DNA from 2 places in the Ureibacillus endophyticus genome. Region 2 is predicted to be linked to the other one. Evidence: riboswitches for the same ligand, from Rfam matches in the RefSeq annotation. Region 2 holds a riboswitch; the other holds the start of a gene.

Region 1 (10,633 bases), 2.5 Mb from region 2:
AATTTCTGAAGTCTTTAATAAAAAAGTCTTTATGTAAATTTTCTAATGTGAATAGTGTTCGTTCAGTATCTTCTGTAAAAACGCTATATGAATTCAAAATTCTTATTTGATCGTACGTTAACGCTGGCATTTCCTTCACCTTCCTTACCATTACTATATCATTTTTTAATAAATCGATGAATTTTTTTACTATACAAATAGAGGGAAATATAATAAAATAAATAAAACAAATTGGAAAGGTGGGGATTTAGGTGTCGCAAATACTATCTATACCACGTCCACTTGTTAGAATGAACCAATGGACAATATTTTTATCAGTTATTCTCACTTGGTTAACAGGAGAAGTTTGGATTCTTATTATTCCACTTATCGCAAATTTGATGGGTGTATTGTTTAACTATAATCCAGTAATGAAGTTTGCACGATTGTTTTTAATCAAAGAAGGAAAGAGCTATGTTCCTGAAGATGTAACACAACAAAAATTTAATGCTTGTATTGCAATAGCTTGTTTAGCTTTTGGATTATTGAGTTTTTTAATTGGATGGAATGTTTTAGGTTATGTATTTACAGTAATGGTTGCTCTTGCATCATTTATTGCGATTTTGGGATTTTGCATAGGATGTTTTCTATTTTTCCAAATTAAGCAATATCAATATAGAAGATCTTTAAAGAATTCCTAATAAAATGTGCTAAAAACAGTTGACTTTATAAATGAAAATGATTATCATTACCATATAGAAAGAAATAAACAAAAGATTTGAAAAGGTTTATCTCTAAACATAACATAAGGCAACGTTCCCCCCCTAATAAAACGTTACTTAAATGAAAAGGCCAAGCTCATCCTTGAAGCTCGGCCTGTTTTTCTTTTATATTGGATTTTTTCGCTACTAGCATTGTGTGGTAACTGTGGAGAATCATTCCAACAATAATAATACCTATACCTGTTAATGCAATTGCATTTGGGAGGGGGGCGCCTAGTATTAACATTTCGCCAATAATTACAAACAGCACTTGTGTCGATTGTGTTGCTTCTACCGCTGCCAGTTTACCTTGATCGCCTCTGGAACGATCTGTTGCAATAAAGAATAATACGGTTGCAATTACGCCCGAACTAACTCCGATTATAAGAGATTGCAATATTTGGCTAGGAGTAGGGAGGCCAACAGTAAACAATGCTATAACGCCTAGTACAATCCAACTTGGTAAGGAGGCAATGGTCATACCTAAAACTCGTTGAAACGTATCAAGTCGACCACCACATAATTCCATCATTTTTCTATTCCCCAAAGGATAAGCGAAAGCTGCAACTAATACCGGCAAAATTCCTAAAAGTAAAATACTAGGAGATACGGATTTAGCTTGTGGAATTTGAATGAATAATATTCCTATTAAAATAACACTTGAAATTAATAGAGAAGTAACAGGTATCTTTTGACGCACTTTTTTACCATTAATCATTGATGTGAAAAGTGGTGCTAATAAAACGCCCGCTACGATTGTTAATTGCCAAGTACCTGATACAAGCCAACCTGGTCCGAAAGCAGCTGCATAGGTGAGGGGAGCGTAAAATAGTACAAAACCTACAAAACTCCAAAGCAACCATTTAATTGGTTGACCTTTCATTTCATGTGATAATGGTTTTAACCCTTTTCGAGATAAGACAATCACGAATAAAAAGGGAAGCATAAAGAAATACCGTAGAGATGAACTCCAAAGCCAACTCCCGCCCTCCAATTCCATTGATCGATTTAAAATAAAGGTAACCGCAAAAAATATTGAAGCTAAAATACCTATAGTAATCTCTTTCAATCTATCAACCTACTTCCTAAATGTAATAGCAGGAATACCTTTCTTAAATAAACCTAAGTATACTGTAAGATAATAAAAAATTCTAAGGGTTCTGAATTTTATAATTAAAAAATAGCGAAGTAAGCTATATACTTACTTCACATAACTAATTATTTTCCTTGTGCTTCGAATAATTGAACAATTTCTAAAATAACTTTCGTTGCTTTTTCCATCGTTTCACCTGAGACAAATTCAAATTTGCCATGCATGTTTTCTCCACCAGCAAAAATATTTGGTGTTGGTAAGCCCATAAATGATAATTGAGAACCGTCAGTACCACCACGAACTGGTTCAACAATCGGTGTAATACCTAAATTCTCCATTGCTTTATGTGCAATATCTACAATTTCTTTTACTGGCTCAATTTTTTCACGCATGTTGTAATATTGATCTTCAATTTCTACTGTGATTGAATCTTCACCAAATCTTTCTTTCATAAACTTTTCTAATTCAAAGAAATGAGCCTTTTTTGCTTCGAATTTTTCTCGATCGTGATCACGAATAATGTATGAAAGTTGAGCTTCTTCAATTCGACCATTAAAGTTCATTAAATGAATAAAACCTTGATAACCTTCAGTCTTTTCCGGAACAGCATCTGATGGCATACCGTTTTGGAATTTAACTGCTAAAGTGATGGCATTGACCATTTTATTTTTTGCTGATCCTGGGTGTACACTCGTTCCTCGAATAGTAACCTTTGCCGCAGCTGCATTAAAACTTTCATATTGAAGTTCGCCAAGTGGACCACCATCCATAGTGTAGGCAAAATCTGCACCGAAAGCTTTCACATCAAATTTATGAGGACCACGACCAATTTCTTCATCAGGTGTAAATGCAACTCGGATCTTTCCGTGTTTGATTTCAGGGTGTTGAACTAAGTATTCCATTGCTGTCATGATTTCAGCAATTCCAGCTTTATCATCTGCTCCTAAAAGCGTAGTACCATCTGTTGTAATAAGTGTTTGACCAACATAGTTCTTTAAATTAGGGAAGTAATTTGGTGACATGATTAAGTTATCATTTAATTGGATATCCCCACCATCATAATTATCGATACGTTGAGGATTTACATTTGTACCAGAAAAGTCGGGAGATGTATCTACATGAGCTAAAAAACCTATTGTCGGCACTTCTTTATCTGTATTTGCAGGTAATGTTGCAAACAAATAACCATTTTCATCAAGTGTAATTTCTGTTAGACCAATTTCCGCAAGTTCATCTTTTAAAACATTTAATAAATCAAATTGCTTTTTAGTTGATGGAGTTGTGGAACTTTCCGGATCAGATGTTGTATCAATTTTTGCATATCGAATTAACCGTTCAATTACTTTCTCTTTCATGGAATGTCCTCCTTAAATGGTTGTTACATTTATTGTAACATTTTTACTTCGGATAACGGAATAATTTGTAAAGATGTATGAACACTTTAACATTATAAATTATTTAATTTTATATGAAACTAATTAGCTCCTAATTACGTAAATCAGTTAATTAAAAGAAAGGGTGGTTTAAGTGACTCAATTGTTATTAACAGCAGTAATAGCTGCGTTTGTCACGACACTTCTTCTTGTTCCGCTCTCGAAAAAGGTGCAAAAAGGGGAAATTAGCAGCAAACAACTGGCGAATTCATTTATTTTCGTTCTAATAGCAAGTTTTATATTAATTGTTGCAATTATTTACATTACTAAAATTGATCTGCATTGGACGATTTTTGCGTATGCATTACCAATCATCGCTCTCTTAGGAGCAATCATCTCATCAGGTATAGAACAAACATTTAAAGGTTTAATCTTTTTATTAAGTTTGATCGTTCTTGGCTATATGTTATCTGCTCCGGTTTGGAATGCGAATGATAAGTATGAATCTGCAAAAATGGAGGAAAAGGTTGAAATTGAACCATTTGATGAAACAAAAACTCCAGCAAGTGTACCACCACGTTTTGCAGAAAATAAAATGAAAAAAGCATTTGGGCAAGTCCCAAATACTAGTTACTATGAACTTGGTAATTTACAAATACAAAAGGTAAATGGTGAATTTGTTTATATTGCACCAGTTGAGTTTTCCGGATTCTTTAAATGGTTCACAGGAAAAACAACACCAGGCTATTTTACAATGAGCGCTACTGATTCAACAGACAATCCAAAGTTTGTTCAATATGAAATGACTTATGTACCTTCAGCATTTTTAAATAAAAATTTAGAGCGACATATTCGTTTGCAAAACCCAACGTTAATTTTCTACGGAGAACCACAGCTTGAAATCGATGACGATGGAAAACCGTACTATATCCGCTCTTATGGTAATTTCATTTCTGCTCGAAATGGTTTTGATGTGAAGGGAATCGTTATGGTGGATGCGGCAACTGGTGATTCAGAGAATTTAACAATAGATGAAGTACCAGAGTTTATTGATGGTGCGGTTTCACCAGAAGCGGTAAGTTTACAAAATAGCTATTTTGGTAAATATGTTCATGGCTTCTGGAATAGTATGTTTGGTAAAAAGGACGTGAAGTTACCTTCAGATGAAGGAACAGAAGCAAATGTTAGTCCTATCTTTAATGAGAATGGGGAAATGTACTACTTCACTGATTTCACGAGTCCAAAAGAGGGCGTAGATTCAATGCTTGGCTATTCTTTAACTCATGCAAGAACAGGTGAAGCAACGTATTATACAGGTAACTTGGAAGAATCATATATGGATTCTCAAGGTGCTTTAGATATTATTGAGAAAAAGTTTATTGAAAAGGAATGGCAAGGTGAAATGCCGATTCTTTATAACTTCTATGGCGAAGCAAGTTGGCTAGCACCAGTATTAGACTCAAACGGTTTTTTACAAAACTACTTTATTGTATCAGCTGCAAATCCTGAAATTTCCGCATATGGTGTAACACCGAACGAAGCGTTGAAACAGTATAAGACAGCGCTAAGAAGAGGTGGGGGATCTGTGGATGGAACTTCAAGTGCTGAAGAAGCTACAATTTCAGGTGAGGTTGTACGTGTTTATAAAGAACGTGTAGGGGATTATACAGTTGTTTCGTTCTTATTGAACACTGGGCAAAACTTTATAGTAAGTTCTCAAAATACACCACTTTCAATTTATTTACAAGAAGGTGACAAGGTTGTAGTAATATACTACAATACGAAAGAATTATTCCTCCCTGTAAAAGAGATGGAAATCGAAGGTGTTGTATCTAACTAAAAAAAGAGAAAAACCGGGCATTATCTTGTCAGGTTTTTCTCTTTTTCATTGAGATAATCTATCAATCGTTGTTTTCTTAACTGGACATGTTCTTTTGTGTAAGGTTTTAATTTATCAAACAGATCCTTTTTCTTTTGTAATATCTGTCGCTCATGTACAAAGCGACTTTCTAGTTCGTGTTTAAAAATATATTCTAAATGGAAAATTTGCATCAATGCCACTTCAGGGCTTTCCAAATTGTAGATAAATTTAATATTCCAAACCGTTGTATAAGAAATATATTGATTTACAAAATCAGTAATGTGTTTATAGGCTTCTTTATTAATTTTCAATTCTATATTTTTGTGAAGTTTTGCAAGTTCTAAATTAATGTCTGCTAAAACACGATAATAATGTCGTATTTTTTTATTCTGTTGTCTCTCTAAAGACAATGCGACCTGTCTATTTTGATACATCTATAACACCCCTTTAAACTTACAAATAATACTAGTAGTTTATCAAAGTTATCGGGGAATTATTAGATTACTATATTACCGTATTTATGTAAAAGAGAACCTACCATTTAACTATATAAACAGGTAAGTTCTCCCTATAAATTCTTATTTATTTCCAATTAAATCCTTTTGATGCTAAAAACTCTTTCATGTAAGGACGTTTTTGCTCAATTAAATAATCCGCCATCTGTTTTGTCCAATTAGACATCTTTTGGTTTGAACTGCGACTTGCATAGTAGTTCTCCATAATGGAATCGTATTCATCTAACAGTTCATTGTATTTTTCTGTATCGTAACTATTTTCATGAAGGATTGCTCCTACAGGTAATCTTGGTTTTGTTTCGTTGCGTTTTGTAGGTTTTCCAATTGTCATAGCAAAGAGTGGGAAAACGTAATCTGGTAAATTGAATAATTCACTAATTTCAGCAGGGTTGTTACGTGCACCCCCGATATAACAAATACCATAACCTTCTGCTTCTGCAGCGATTACGAAGTTTTGAGCAAAAATTGCTACATCTGCAACCCCAACAAGTACATTTTCAGCACTGTCTGCTACAATCTCAACTCCATGTTTTTGCCCCGCCATTTGAAGACGTTTAAAGTCTACACAAAATAAAAATGAAGCACCTGCTGTTTTAAACTGAAATTCATTCTTAGATAGTTCACCTAGTTTTTGTTTCTTTTCTTCATCAGTTACCCAAATAACACTATAGGCTTGAACAAAATGGGAACTTGCTGCCATTTGTGCAGTTTCGATTAGATCAATAACCGTTTCTTTCGGAATTTGTTCTCCAGTGTATTTTCGAACAGATGAATGACTACGTAATACCTCTTTAACTGACATACTAAAACTCCCCTTTGTATGTAATGTAGTAAATAGAATAATTTAGAGAAATATTCCCTATAAAGCTATATTAGACTATTTTGAAATGTAATACAAAATAGGGGATTGAGGGTAATTTCAAAATGTGTTTTACCGAGGAGGAAGGAGAGGTGAAAAGCCGTAAAGTTAATTTGAAGTTAAATTTACGGCATTTTTGTTAATTTATGGTTTTTTGTTAAAAGCAGACGTAATTTTTGGTTCTGTTCCTAAACGCATTCGGTTTAGATTTTCAACATGTAAGATGATTGCTATAATGAATAAAGATAATGTTATGAAAAATGGCCAGATTGTTGGTTCTTGTATGATAGCAGTTATAGCAAATATCAAATAAAGGGCAAATACACCGATAATTAAATAATTTGATATAAGGGAAATGACAATAAGAAGCAATACTGCAATTAACCCCATCTGCCAGTTAAGTGTAATGAATATGCCGATTAAAGATGCAGTACCTTTTCCACCGCGGAAATTCATATGGACGGGGAAATTATGTCCTAAAATAACAGCGGCTCCGATGGAATAAAGAAGTATTGAAATTTGCTCTGTGGTAAAGGTTGTATAATTTAAAAGTAAAAATTGACCAAGAATGATTGCGACGATCCCTTTACCAATATCAATTATTCCAACAAGTACACCATATTTCCATCCGAGAGATAATACTGCATTTGATGCTCCGGCATTTCCATGACCAACTTCTTTCAAATTTACACCGGATAATAATTTAGCGAAGTTAGAACCATGAATGCATCCGATTAAATAACCAACTATAAGAACGGAAAACAAAGTAACTAGCATTCTGAAAAACTCCTTTCCAATAGATGTTATTTCTATTATACTCTGAGGAAATGAAAGAAGTTTCAAAAAATTTAAAATTAATAGTTGACAGAGTTGATTACTATGCTTTATAGTAAGTACAACGATGGAACATGAATCAAATACCTTTATCCAGAGTGGCGGAGGGAATAGGCCCTATGATGCCCGGCAACCAGTGAATACATAAAGTGTTTACTAAGGTGCTAATTCCTACAGATTTTGATTGATCTGACAGATAAGGGGAGGAAAAATGCAACTAGCAGCCCTCTTCTTATATAAGAGGGCTTTTTGTTTTTCCCTAAATAAAGTCCTCCTTATTAAATGCGATCATCCATCGAATAAAAACTAGGAGGAAGATTACATGTCACAACAACGTCCAGAAACAATTCTATTGCACGGTGGACAAAAACCAGATCCAGTAACAGGTGCAATTGCTGTACCAATTTATCGCACGACTGCTTATGCGTTTCAAAATACAGAGCATGCTCGTCAACTGTTCGCATTAGAAACACCAGGTAATATCTATTCCCGAATTATGAACCCAACAGTCGATGTTTTTGAGCAACGTGTTGCCAAATTAGAAGGTGGAACTGCAGCAGTAGCTGTATCTTCAGGGATGGCTGCCATAGCGTTCTCCATTTTAAACATTGCAGGGGTAGGGGATGAAATTGTAGCTGCTGGTTCATTATACGGTGGAACATATAACCTGTTTGCAAATACACTGCCACGCTACGGAATTACAACAATATTTGTTGATGAATCAAACCCAGAAAACTTTGAAGCGGCAATTACTGAAAATACAAAAGCAATCTATGCTGAAACAATTGGTAATCCAAGTTTAAATGTTTTAGATATTGAAAGAGTTGCGGAAATTGCTCATGCGCATGGACTTCCGCTAATTATCGATAATACATTCCCATCCCCATACGGATCAAACCCAATCGAATTTGGTGCAGATGTTGTCGTTCACTCTGCAACAAAATGGATTGGTGGACATGGAACAACGATCGGTGGCATTGTCGTTGATGCTGGTAAGTTCGATTGGACACAAGGTCGCTTCCCAGGATTTACAGAGCCGGACGAGTCTTATCATGGTTTACGTTATGGAATTGACACTGCTGCAGCTGCATTTGCTACAAAATTGCGTGTTCAATTACTACGTGACTTTGGACCAACATTAAGTGCAGATGCTGCATTTAACTTCTTACAAGGTTTAGAGACGCTTCATTTGCGTTATACAAGACACGGTGAGAATGCAGAGAAAGTTGTAGAGTTTTTAGAAAACCACCCATCTGTGGAATATGTAAACTATCCAGGGAAAGAAAACTTCCCATCGCATGCATTAGCGAAAAAGTACTTAAAAAATGGCTTTGGTTCTATGCTTACATTTGGCATTAAAGGTGGACGAGAAGCAGGAAGCAAAGTGATTGATAATGTTCAATTATTCTCTCGCGTAGCAAACGTTGGAGATGCAAAATCATTAATCATTCATCCAGCTTCAACAACTCACCAACAATTATCTGCTGAAGAATTAAAAATTGCAGGTGTATCTGAAGAGCTCATTCGCTTATCAATTGGTTTAGAAGCCGTTGAAGATATCATTGCTGATTTAGAACAAGCTTTAGCTGTAGCTGTTGAAGGTGTTACCAAACAAATGCATAAAAAGTAATTTAGTTCGCTTGGTGAAGCTTGTCTGATTCACATCATTTCGTGAATAGGCTGGTTTTCGCCAACCAAACTAAAGGCCGTTCATTAGGCTACTTACTTTTTATTTTAAAACCTAGTAAATTCATTTGTTTTATTGACAATTAAGGTTATCGGTCTTATAATATAGGTAAATAATTGAAAATCGCGTTCAAAGCATCCCCTAGCTTTTGAATATATATGAAATTAGAAAACTGTAGCGGTTGTCCCCCAACAACTGCTACACCCCTAGAGAGATGAAGGAGTGTTGTAAAATGGGAAATATCTATAGTGCACAAAATATCGCAGCTTATTTTATTTTTGAATTAAACGAACAACATATTTTTATTAATGCTGATGCTTTACAACATCTATTAGCGGATGTTGCGACGGTGTGGAATAAAATATATGGTCATAACGCATTTTCTGAACAAGTACATTCTTTCGCTCAAAATGGGTATATTGTGAAAGAAGTGAAAGATGCATACGAAGAGTATGGAAAGAGTCATATTGATGAACCTGCGAAGGATTGGGAGCTAGAATTCGGTCAGTTCCAGTTAGTTTACAGAACATATGGTGTACCACGTTTTACGATGGAAGAAGAAAATATTATGAAAGAAATAATAAATAAGTATAAAGCGAGCCTTATTAGAAAAGTATCTTAATTAAACATTTCCCTTTATAACATCTCTTTTACTGCCTGAATGTGCATTTTAGGCAGTTTTTTATTTTCTTAAATAGTGGTTGTAATTGGGCATTATAAGAACATTATTTAATGTAAAGTTTAATGAATAAATATATTATGCATTAAAAGTAAATTGGAATTTTTCTGACCTTCTTAAAAAAACAATTGTCCATCATGAGAAGAATTTCCTTGAGTTCCGTCTGAATATAAGATAAAATTCTCTTAAGTTAAATTTTTCGAATTATTTGTTTTTATATTTGTAAAATAGGTTTATCTAACGAGCATATGAAATAGAAGGACGTATAGTAAAGATGGAGGCGAGTATAGGAATGGCAACAATAAAGGCGGCCATCTTAGGTTTTGGCACAGTAGGGCAAGGGATATATCATATATTAAATGAAAAAAGAGAGGAGCTTCGAGATAAACTAGGTATTGAATTAGAAGTAGCAAAGATTTTAGTTCGTGATACAACGAGAGAACGTGTACCTGGTACAGCACACTTGCTAACAGATAGTATAGATGATGTTCTATCAGTCAAAGGAATTCAAGTAGTATTTGAAGCAATCGTAAATGAAGAACCTGCCTATTCTTATTTAAAAAAGGCTGTAGAACATAAGTGTCATGTAGTTACAGCAAATAAAGTGATGTTTGCAAAGCGCGGGTTAGAGTTGCAGGAGTTAGCAAAGCAAAATGGTGTATTCGTTGGTTATGAGGCAACAACTGCTGGCGGTGTTCCTGTTATTAAAACAATGAAAAACATTTTACTAGTTAACGATGTTACTAGAATTCAAGGTATCTTAAATGGTACGTCAAATTATATTTTAACAAAAATGCGTGCAGAAGGTTGGTCTTTTGATGAAGCGCTTCGTGAAGCACAAAACTTAGGTTATGCAGAAGCTGACCCATATAATGATGTATCAGGGCAAGACGCGTTCAAAAAATTAATGATTTTATCAGCCTTAGCTTTTGGAGAACAACCAGATTGGGCTGATGTTGAAGTCGTTGGTATAGATGGAATTACTTCTGAAC
Region 2 (10,633 bases):
AAGAATAAGAACGATAATAACTTCTTCATCTTGTATTTCTCCTTTTTAATTTTCTTTATGTCAACGGATTTTCCGTGAGCACCTAATTAACGCTTATCAGTTATCGAAGTAATCAAATCTCCAATAAACTGAATCACAAATACAATAATAAGAATGACAATTGTAGCCATAAGAGTTACATCATCACGGCTACGTTGGAAACCATCGATAAATGCTAAGTTCCCTAATCCCCCAGCTCCGATAATACCTGCCATCGCAGTATAACCTACTAATGTAACAGCTGTAACAGTAATCCCTGATAATAATGCAGGCATTGATTCTGGGATAAGTACTTTCCAAATGATAGTTGAAGTTTTTGCTCCCATTGATCGAGCAGCTTCAATTACACCTTTATCAATTTCACGTAAAGCAATTAAAACCATTCGTGCATAGAATGGCGCAGCACCGATAATTAATGCTGGTAATGCCGCATTTACTCCACGAATTGTCCCTAATAAAAATTTTGTGAACGGGATTAATAAAATAATCAATACAATAAATGGAATTGAACGGAAAATATTTACTAAAGAACCCGTAATAAAGTTCGCTATTTTATTCGCCCAAATTTGGTGAGGACTCGTTAAAAATAAAAGAATCCCAATAGCTAAACCTAAAACAAACGTAGCTCCTGTAGAGATGACTGTCATGTACAATGTGTCATATGTAGCTTCCCACAATTTGTCCCATCGTACATTCGGAAAGAATCCACTAAGCATGATCAATCACCTCCGTTTGTACTTCTTGCTGATCTAATAGCTCTAATGCTTGTTTCACTTTGGTAGGGTCTCCATCTATTTGAACTATTAATGTTCCATATGGGCCACCTGTCGTTTGTGAAATGTTTCCGTGAACAATATTTACTTCTACGCCAAACTCTTTAATGAGCTGTGAAATAATCGGCTGTTCAGTTTTATTTCCTATAAACGTTAATTTTACAATCTTCCCTGTAGGATAGTTTGCTAAAATTTGTTCAATTGATTCTTTCGATTCCTTTGTTCCAGAAACTTGCATTACGAAGTTCTTCGTTATTTCTGCTTGTGGGTTTTGGAACACTCGTAGAACGTCTCCTTGTTCAACTACTTGTCCAGCTTCCATTACTGCAACACGGTTACAAATTTTCCGAATTACGTGCATTTCGTGGGTAATGAGAACAATGGTTAAACCTAAACGTTTATTAATATCAAGCAATAGTTCTAAAATGGAATCAGTCGTTTCAGGATCTAGTGCACTTGTTGCTTCGTCACAAAGTAATACTTCAGGATTGTTCGCTAATGCGCGGGCAATGCCTACACGTTGCTTTTGACCACCAGATAACTGAGAAGGATAGGCATTTTCTCTTCCTGAAAGACCAACTAGATCAATCAGTTCCTTCACACGTTTACTTCGCTCAGTTTTTGATACACCTGCAATTTCTAGCGGGAATGCAATATTCTCCGCGACTGTACGAGACCAAAGTAAGTTAAAATGTTGGAATATCATACTAATTTTTTGGCGAGCATTTCGCAGTTCGTTTCCTGATATAGAGGAAATTTGCTTACCATTGACTGTAACTGTTCCGTTCGATGGTTTCTCAAGGCCATTAAGTAAGCGAATCATTGTACTTTTTCCAGCGCCACTATATCCGATAATTCCGAAAATTTCACCTTTATTAATTGATAAATTTACATTTTTGACAGCAGTGATCTCACCATTTTTTGATTTGTATATTTTCGAGATGTCTTTTAATTCGATCATAAAAATTCTCCTTTATTTCGCTGCCATAGACAATATGTAATTAGGTAATTATTACTAATAAAACCCCATCTACAAGATAAGTAGAAGGGGTTTCGCAATTTATTTAATATTTATACGAACCGTTCTCTCATCTTCCAAAGTATCCACTTCGCGTGACTTGGCACCTTTTCACTTTTGTGATGGTTGCCGGGCTTCATAGGGCACTTCCCTCCGCCGCTCTTTATAAGAGGTACGATATTCAATTAATGTAATACTTCTTGAGTAACTTTATCATGATAGATTTATAAAGTCAACTAGATTTTCAACTTTTCATATAGAAATGGTACGGATTGGAAAGCGTAAATTTTTTCAACAAGTTTTCCATCGCGGTGTATAAGCAAACAAGGGACACTTTCTATTTTATAATCCATTGCAAGTTGCTCCATAAAGTTAATATTCGCTTTACCAATTGGAGTGTTAGGCAATACTTCTTCAACAACCGATAACATCTTTGAAGCGACTGCACATGTCCCACACATAGGAGTGTACAAATAAAAGGCTACAATTTCGTTTTCAGTTAGTTTTTGTTCCCATTGTTGTATCGTCCATTCATCCATAAAATCAACTCAATTTCTAAATAATTTGTGACAAAATAAAATTGCGACTTTTGCTCATAGTATGGGAAAAGTCGCAAATTAATATTTCCTTTATTTTTAAGAAGATAGATATTGTTTATGAACAGAAAAACTCGCCTCATTTAACAACTGTGCCAATACTTTTTTCGGAGCATTCGCAACCTCGATATATGTTCTTGGAATGAAAAGATGAACAGCTTCAGAATAAATTCTTTTTGTAAGCTTTCTCAACTTTTCTCCTGATTTATCTGCATCAAACAAAGTATAAAATCTACATTCTTCAAAAGGTTCAAGTAAATCTAATAGCGCATCTTCACTAATTGTCCCATTCGTACATATAATTTGTACGTGTTCTGCAAAAATTGGCTCAATGTTTAATTTATCCGATCGACCCTCAACAATTATACACTTTTCAACAATCATTTGCTCACCCCACGATTTGTAAGTAAACTTGCTAAAAATGTGTGAAAAATATGCAAAGCATATCCAAAAAAGAAGGTGGTTATATTAGTATATTTTGTTGTAAAAAAAAACGCCAGTGCTAATCTGGCGTTTTTAATATATTATATTCTTATTCAGCTTCAATTAATTCCTCATATTGCTCAGCTGTTAGTAAACTTTCTACTTCAGAGATATCTGTTGGTTCAACAACAATCATCCAAGCTTTTTCATATGGAGATTCATTTACAAATTCTGGGCTATCTTCTAGGTCAGCGTTAACTTCTACTACTTTACCAGAAATTGGCGCATATAGTTCAGAAACTGTTTTTACAGATTCTACACTACCGAATGGTTCGTTTGTTTGGATTTCGTCACCAACTTGTGGTAACTCAACAAATACGATGTCACCTAATTCAGATTGTGCGAAATGTGTAATTCCAACGCGTACTTTTCCATCTTCTACTTTTACCCACTCATGTTCTTCTGAGTAACGTAATTCTTTTGGTGTGCTCACAAAAACCCCTCCAAAACATATGTAATATGATTATAAGTTTGACATATTTCTACAGTAAAAACAAGTTAATAACTATTTTTATTTCCACGTATTTGTGAAATCTTCTTCTTTAAAGCCAAGTGTTATTTTTCCCCCATCTGTAACGATTGGGCGTTTAATTAACATACCATCAGAAGCCAAAAGTTCTAACTGTTCATCCTCTGTCATCGTACTTAATTTGTCCTTTAACCCTAATGTTTTATACTTCATACCAGAAGTATTGAAAAATTTCTTTAATGGAAGACCACTTAATTCCCAAAACGATTTTAACTGTTCTTTTGTAGGTGTTTGTTCCACAATATGAATGTTTTCGTATTCAATTTGATGTTCATCTAACCATTTTGCTGCCTTTTTACAAGTTGTACAACGAGGGTACTGGAATAATTGAATTGTCATGAAGAGTGCTCCTTAAAAGTTAATATTTAAACTTATTTTAACAAATATTTCACTCTTCTGATAATAAAAAGAAGGAGGCATTTTTATTAAACACCTCCTCCCCTATTATTTAAACAACATATTTTTCAGCTTCAATTAGCTTTTGTGCAGCCTCACGTTTTTTCAAGATTAAATTATAAGGGTTATGACGTGTTAGTTTGCGAAGTGCTGATAGTGTCATTCTACCTGCATCGCCTTCAACAGAAGCAATAATTGTTTCTTTTGCTTCTTTTTCAATTTCTGCAAAGGCTTCTTGACAGAAAATCTCTGTGTATAGAATTTTTTGTTTCGATTTTTCTACACCGTCACGTTCAATCGCTTTTGCTGTACGAAGCACTGCCGATTCCATTGCGTATAATTGGTTTGCGATATTCGCAATGTTTACAAGTACTTCTTGCTCTGCTTCTAATTTTGTACCAAATCTTTGTGCTGCAACACCAGCTGCTAAAATGCCGATTTTCTTCGCATTTTTCACTAGATATTTCTCTTGTGCTAATGGCTCATCGCCAATTTCTTCTGGCATAAGCATTAACAATTCTTCTTGTAGTTTTTGTGCAGCTTGAAGAAGTGGTAATTCACCTTTTAATGCTTTTTTCATAAATGTACCTGGTACGATTAAACGGTTAATCTCGTTTGTACCTTCAAAAATACGATTAATACGAGAGTCACGGTAAATTCTTTCTACTTCATATTCCGCCATAAAGCCATAGCCACCATGTAACTGTACAGCTTCATCTGCAATATAATCTAATGTTTCAGAACCGAACACTTTAGCAATCGAACATTCAATTGCATATTCAGCAATCGCTGCGGCAACTGCTCTTCCGTCCTTTTGCTCCTCGTCTGTTAATTGACTTAAACGATCCTCAAAGTATCCTACAGTACGATAGTTTAACGATTCAGAAGCATATAGGTGAGATGCCATCGTTGCAAGTTTTTCTTTTGTTAAATTAAAGCTCGATAATGGCGTTTTGAATTGTTGACGTTGATTTGTATAAGCAGCAGCTAGCTCAAATGCACGCTTACTAGCACCAACTGTTCCAACCCCTAATTTATAACGACCAATGTTTAAAATGTTGAAGGCGATGACATGACCACGACCAACTTCACCTAATAAGTTTTCTACTGGAACTTCTGCATCTTGTAAAATTAATGTACGTGTTGAAGAAGATTTAATCCCCATTTTCTTCTCTTCTGCTCCAACTGAAACACCAGGGAATTTACGTTCAACGATAAATGCAGAGAATTTGTCACCATCAATTTTTGCATAAACAACAAACACATCTGCAAATCCAGCATTTGTAATCCATTGTTTTTCACCATTTAAAATATAATGCGTACCTGCTTCGTTTAATCTCGCAACCGTTTTTGCACCTAATGCATCTGAACCTGAACCTGGCTCTGTTAATGCATAGGCTGCTAATAACTCACCTGAAGCAAGTTTTGGTAAGTATTTTGATTTTTGTTCATGGTTACCGAATAATACGATTGGTAAAGAACCGATCCCAACATGCGCACCATGAGTAATCGAGAAGCCACCAGCTGGAGACATTTTTTCACCGATTAATGCTGATGAAACTTTATCTAAACCTAGACCTTCATATTCTTCAGGAATATCTGCCGCAAGAAGCCCCAGTTCACCAGCCTTTTTTAATAGGCGTACGGAATGTTCAAATTCATGATTTTCCAGGTTCTCAACTACCGGTTTTACTTCAGTTTCTACATAGTCTACAGTCGTTTGAGCAATCATTTTGTGCTCATCTGTAAAATCTTCTGGTGTAAATACGCGATTTACGTCCACATCTTCAATTAAGAAACTTCCACCTTTAATAATGTTCGTTGTTTGAACCATATTAATTCCTCCCAATTATTTATCATCGTATATGCAATTCCGCCAATTTCTCGGGGATATCCGCCAAACTACAATTTATAGCAGTTCAAATACGCCAGCTGCACCCATACCGCCACCGATACACATTGTGACAACTCCATATTTTTTACCTTGGCGTTTTAATTCGTGAATTAGTTTTAACGTAAGCATCGTACCTGTTGCTCCAAGTGGGTGACCAAAGGCAATGGCACCACCATTTACATTGACTTTATCCATATCAAGTCCTAAATGACGAACAACTTGTAACGATTGAGATGCGAAGGCTTCATTTAGCTCCCACAAGTCAATGTCGTCTTGAGATAAACCAGCTATTTTTAAAGCTTTTGGAATGGCTTCAACTGGTCCAATTCCCATTACTTCAGGTGGAACTCCTCCAACTGCAAAGCCTAAAAATTTAGCCATAGGTGTTAACCCTTGTGCTTCAGCTTCCTCACGATCCATCACTAACACAGCTGCTGCACCATCTGAAGTTTGTGATGAGTTGCCTGCTGTAACAGAACCCTTGATGTTAAAGGCTGGTCGAAGTTTTGCTAACACTTCCATTGATGTTTGAGGACGAATCCCTTCATCTGTATCAAAAATAAACGTCTTCTTTTGTAATTTGTTATTTTCATCTACATAATAGTTCACAACTTCAACCGGAACGATTTCATCTTTGAACTTGCCTTCTTGAATCGCTTTGGCAGCTAATTGATGAGAACGAACCGCAAAGGCATCTTGATCTTCCCTTGACACTTCATAACGTCTCGCTACCTCTTCCGCTGTATGCCCCATACTCATGTAATATTGAGGTGCTTCCTCTGCAAGTTTCGGATTTAATCGAACCGTATTACCCGGCATCGGAACTAAACTCATCGATTCAACGCCACCAGCAATAATCGCTTTGGAATGCCCTAGCATGATACGTTCTGCTGCATAGGCAATAGATTGCAAACCTGAAGAACAATATCGATTAATTGTAATCGCTGGTGTAGAATCAGGTAAACCTGCTAATGCACCAATATTACGTGCAACGTTTAAACCCTGTTCAGCTTCCGGTAATGCACATCCTATAATTAAATCATCAATAGGTCCTTCATAACCCGCTCTATTTAATGTTTCCTTTACTACAAGTCCACCTAGATCGTCTGGACGTACTGTTGCAAGAGAACCTTTTACTGCCTTTCCAATTGGTGTTCTTGCACCTGCCACAATTACGGCTTCACGCATATATCGTATCCCCCTTCTAAAAAGCTAGATCGTGATTAATTTCGTAATGGTTTGCCTTTAATCAACATGTGTTGCATTCTAGCTTGAGATTTCGGATCTGCAACAAGCTGAATAAATGCTTCTCGTTCAAGATTTAATAAATAATCTTCTGTCACTTCTGTTCCATAAGGTACTAAACCACCTGCAATAACGTAGGCAAGCTTTTTGGCAATCTTCAAATCGTGGTCACTAATGTAGCCTGATTGATACATGCCTTGAGCACCTAATAGTAATGTTGCGTATCCTGGTGCACCTACCACTTTAATTTTCTTTGGAACTGGTGGTTTATAACCCGCTTCATAAAGTGCTATTGCAGCTTGTTTTGCATCATAAATTAAATGGTCTGGATTTACAGATATACCATCCGCAAAGTTTAAGAAGTTATTTTCTCTAGCCTCAGCAGCTGAAGTAGATACTTTCGCCATAGCAATTGTCTCGAACACTTTATTCGCGATTGCTTGATAATCCACATCCACACCATTTGGTAAGCCTTTAATGAATTTTTCATAAAGGGCAAGATTACCGCCACCGCCTGGAATTAGTCCAACCCCTACTTCTACTAATCCCATGTAAGTTTCACTAGACGCTTGGATATGAGCAGCTGGTAAACAAACTTCTGCTCCTCCTCCTAGCGCCATGCCAAACGGAGCTGCCACTACAGGTTTTTTACTATATTTAATACGACGCATTGCTTTTTGGAAGGCACGAATCGTGAAATCTAACTCGAAAATGTTATCGTCCTGAGCTTCCATCAAAATCATTCCAAGGTTTGCCCCTACACAGAAGTTCTTACCTTGGTTTCCGATGACAAGCCCCTTATAATTCGCTTCCACTTCATCAATAGCAAAGTTAATCATTTGGATAATGTCCAAACCAATTGCATTTGATTTTGAATGGAACTCTAACAACGCAATTCCGTCACCTAAATCTATTAAACTAGCTCCAGAGTTCGACTTAATGACCCCATGCTTTTTCTTATAACGTTTTAAGTGGATTTCCTTTTCGTTAACTGGAACTTTTGAGTAGTCTGATCCATCAAAGTATGCAACTTCTCCATCTACTTCTTTATAGAAAGATTCATAGCCTTTTTCTAATAAGGATTTAACGAAAGCAGGAATTTCTCTACCTTCAGCTTCCATTTTTTCTACTGATTGTTTAACACCGATTGCATCCCACATTTCAAATGGTCCTTGTGTCCAGCCAAAGCCCCATTTCATTGCATTATCGATTTCTACAATGTTATCAGCAATGATGCCAGTTAGCTCTGCAGAATAAATCAGTGTCGGTGCAAAGATATTCCACAATAACTCACCAGTACGGTCTTTCGCATAAACTAATGTTTTTACTTTATTTGAAAGTCCCTTCGTTTGCTTTGCCATTTCAATAGAAGGTGTTTGTAGCTTTTTCACCGGCACATATTCCATTGTGGCTGGGTCGATTTCGTAAATGTCTTTTCCTTTTTTCACAAAGAACCCTTGCCCAGATTTAGCACCGAGACTACCTGCATCTACTAACTTTTTCATTAATTCAGGTACTTCGAATACTTTTTGCTCTTCACCTGTTGTTTGATCATATACAGTTTTTGCAACATGTAAGAATGTGTCTAATCCAACAACATCCAACGTTCTGAAAGTGGCTGATTTAGGTCGACCAATTAATGGACCCGTTACAGAATCCACTTCACCAACCGAATATCCTCTTTCTAACATTTCACGTAGCGTAATCAGTAATCCATAAGTTCCGATTCGATTTGCTACAAAGTTCGGTGTATCTTTTCCGATTACTACACCTTTACCTAGCACATCTTCTGCGAAAGTTTTCATATAAGATAAAACTTCATTCGATGTATGCTCAGTCGGAATAATTTCAAGCAATTTTAAATATCTTGGAGGATTGAAGAAGTGTGTTCCTAAGAAATGCTTTTGGAAATCCTCAGAACGACCTTCAATCATCGCATTTACGCTAATTCCAGAAGTATTCGATGTAACGATAGTGCCTGGTGTACGAACACTATCAATTCGTTCAAATAACTTTTGTTTTATTTCTAAATTTTCAACGACAACTTCAATGATCCAATCAACATCTTTTAATTTTTCGAAATCATCTTCTAAGTTACCGACTGTTAATAATGATAAGTTTTCCTTTGACGTAAGAGGAGCAGGCTTTTGTTTTAATAATTTTTGAACTGCACCTTGCACAAAACGATTTCGTACAGATGGATGTTCTAAAGTTAATCCTTTAGCTTCCTCTTCTTTTGTTAATTGATTTGGTACGATGTCTAAAAGTAATGTAGGAATTCCGATATTCACCAAGTGTGCTGCAATACCTGACCCCATAACCCCTGAGCCAAGTACGGCTGCTTTTTGAATTTTATAAGTCATAAGCATCCCCCTTTAACCATCCTCTTGAATGAATACTCATTCATTTTAAAAGTAAAAAAAATAAATATCCCTTAAATAAACTTAGTTAAACTACATTTCTGTTCTTAGTGTAGTTGATTTTGTCATTTTTAGCAATCTTTTTTATCCCAATTTTCAAAAAAATTAGTAGGTTTATATAATTAGTTTATGAGTGACCATTCATTTAAGTCAAAATACTTTGATATCTCTATTCTAATGTGTACACTAATCTGTAAGGAGAGTGAACAAAATGAAAGCTATTACTACACAAGAACAATTTAATGAAGTAATCGGATCCGAACAAGCAGTTATCGTAAAATTCTATGCAGGTTGGTGCCCAGATTGTACTCGCATGAACATGTTCATCGATCCAATTATTCAAGAGTATAGTCAATACGAATGGTACGAAATTAATCGTGATGATTTCCCAGAGATTGCTGAAAAATATCAAGTAATGGGTATCCCAAGCTTATTAATTTTCAAAAACGGAGAAAAATTAGCTCATCTACACAGCGCTAACGCAAAATCTCCAGAACAAGTAACTGAATTTTTAAATGCCCAAGCTTAAAAGCTGTAGCTATAAGCAAAGCCTGATGTGTGCTTTGCTTATAGCTTTTTTATTGGATTTGTTTTGGATGGATTGGGGATGAATGCTAGTTCTAACGTTTGTTTTTGCTGTTTTGGCTTTCATCCGGCTTATGAACACCATTTCTTTCGGTTTTTCTGCTCCGTTTGTCCTTCATCCTGCTTATGAACACCATTTCTTTCGGTTTTTCTGCTCCGTTTGTCCTTCATCCGGCTTATGAAGACCATTTCTAACGATTATCATGCTCTTTTTTGCTTTCATCCAACTTATGAATACCATTTCTAACGGTTTTCTCTCCCTTTTTTGCTTTCATCAGGCTTATGAATACCATTTCTAACGATTATCATGCTCTTTTTTGCTTTCATCGAGCTTATGAATACCATTCCAAGCGATTTTCCTGCTCGTTTTGTCCTTCATCCGGCTTATGAATACCATTTCTTACGATTTTCCGCCTCGGTTTGTCGTTCATTTGGCTCATGAAGACCATATTTAACGTTTTCCATCGCTTTTTAAGTTTTCATCACAAAAAAACCAGCCAAATTCACTTGGCTGGGCTATCTCATTTTTCAATATTTAATATTCTATAAAGCTCATCCAATTTCTTAATTTCATAAGTTGGGATTACCTTTGAATTATTTTGCTTACCTCTTATATTAATCCAGCAAGTATCAATTCCTGCATTATAGCCACCTG

What was found. A riboswitch is a leader RNA that binds a small molecule or an ion and turns the genes downstream of it on or off. The one in region 2 is predicted to bind S-adenosylmethionine.
Region 1: it holds a riboswitch for S-adenosylmethionine, as region 2 does, so the genes downstream of both, NKR20_RS01410 (O-acetylhomoserine aminocarboxypropyltransferase/cysteine synthase family protein) here and NKR20_RS13565 (methionine ABC transporter ATP-binding protein) in region 2, are expected to answer to the same signal.

The regions. Positions count from the first base shown of each region.
Region 1 is NZ_JAMYWW010000001.1:270,165-280,797, forward strand. It holds gene NKR20_RS01370 (Fe-S oxidoreductase) at 1-130, opposite strand, end outside; gene NKR20_RS01375 (DUF4395 domain-containing protein) at 252-680, shown strand; gene NKR20_RS01380 (DMT family transporter) at 838-1,809, opposite strand; gene pepT (peptidase T) at 1,959-3,188, opposite strand; gene NKR20_RS01390 (hypothetical protein) at 3,361-5,046, shown strand; gene NKR20_RS01395 (hypothetical protein) at 5,067-5,501, opposite strand; gene nfsA (oxygen-insensitive NADPH nitroreductase) at 5,650-6,384, opposite strand; gene NKR20_RS01405 (glycerol-3-phosphate acyltransferase) at 6,586-7,218, opposite strand; SAM riboswitch class I at 7,362-7,478, shown strand; gene NKR20_RS01410 (O-acetylhomoserine aminocarboxypropyltransferase/cysteine synthase family protein) at 7,598-8,905, shown strand; gene NKR20_RS01415 (hypothetical protein) at 9,195-9,584, shown strand; gene NKR20_RS01420 (homoserine dehydrogenase) at 9,934-10,633, shown strand, end outside.
Region 2 is NZ_JAMYWW010000001.1:2,739,941-2,750,573, forward strand. It holds gene NKR20_RS13555 (MetQ/NlpA family ABC transporter substrate-binding protein) at 1-29, opposite strand, end outside; gene NKR20_RS13560 (methionine ABC transporter permease) at 87-755, opposite strand; gene NKR20_RS13565 (methionine ABC transporter ATP-binding protein) at 748-1,773, opposite strand; SAM riboswitch class I at 1,898-2,002, opposite strand; gene NKR20_RS13570 (thioredoxin family protein) at 2,067-2,369, opposite strand; gene NKR20_RS13575 (toprim domain-containing protein) at 2,466-2,810, opposite strand; gene gcvH (glycine cleavage system protein GcvH) at 2,959-3,342, opposite strand; gene NKR20_RS13585 (arsenate reductase family protein) at 3,421-3,777, opposite strand; gene NKR20_RS13590 (acyl-CoA dehydrogenase family protein) at 3,887-5,668, opposite strand; gene NKR20_RS13595 (acetyl-CoA C-acetyltransferase) at 5,744-6,916, opposite strand; gene NKR20_RS13600 (3-hydroxyacyl-CoA dehydrogenase/enoyl-CoA hydratase family protein) at 6,952-9,336, opposite strand; gene NKR20_RS13605 (thioredoxin family protein) at 9,605-9,922, shown strand; gene NKR20_RS13610 (YjjG family noncanonical pyrimidine nucleotidase) at 10,500-10,633, opposite strand, start outside.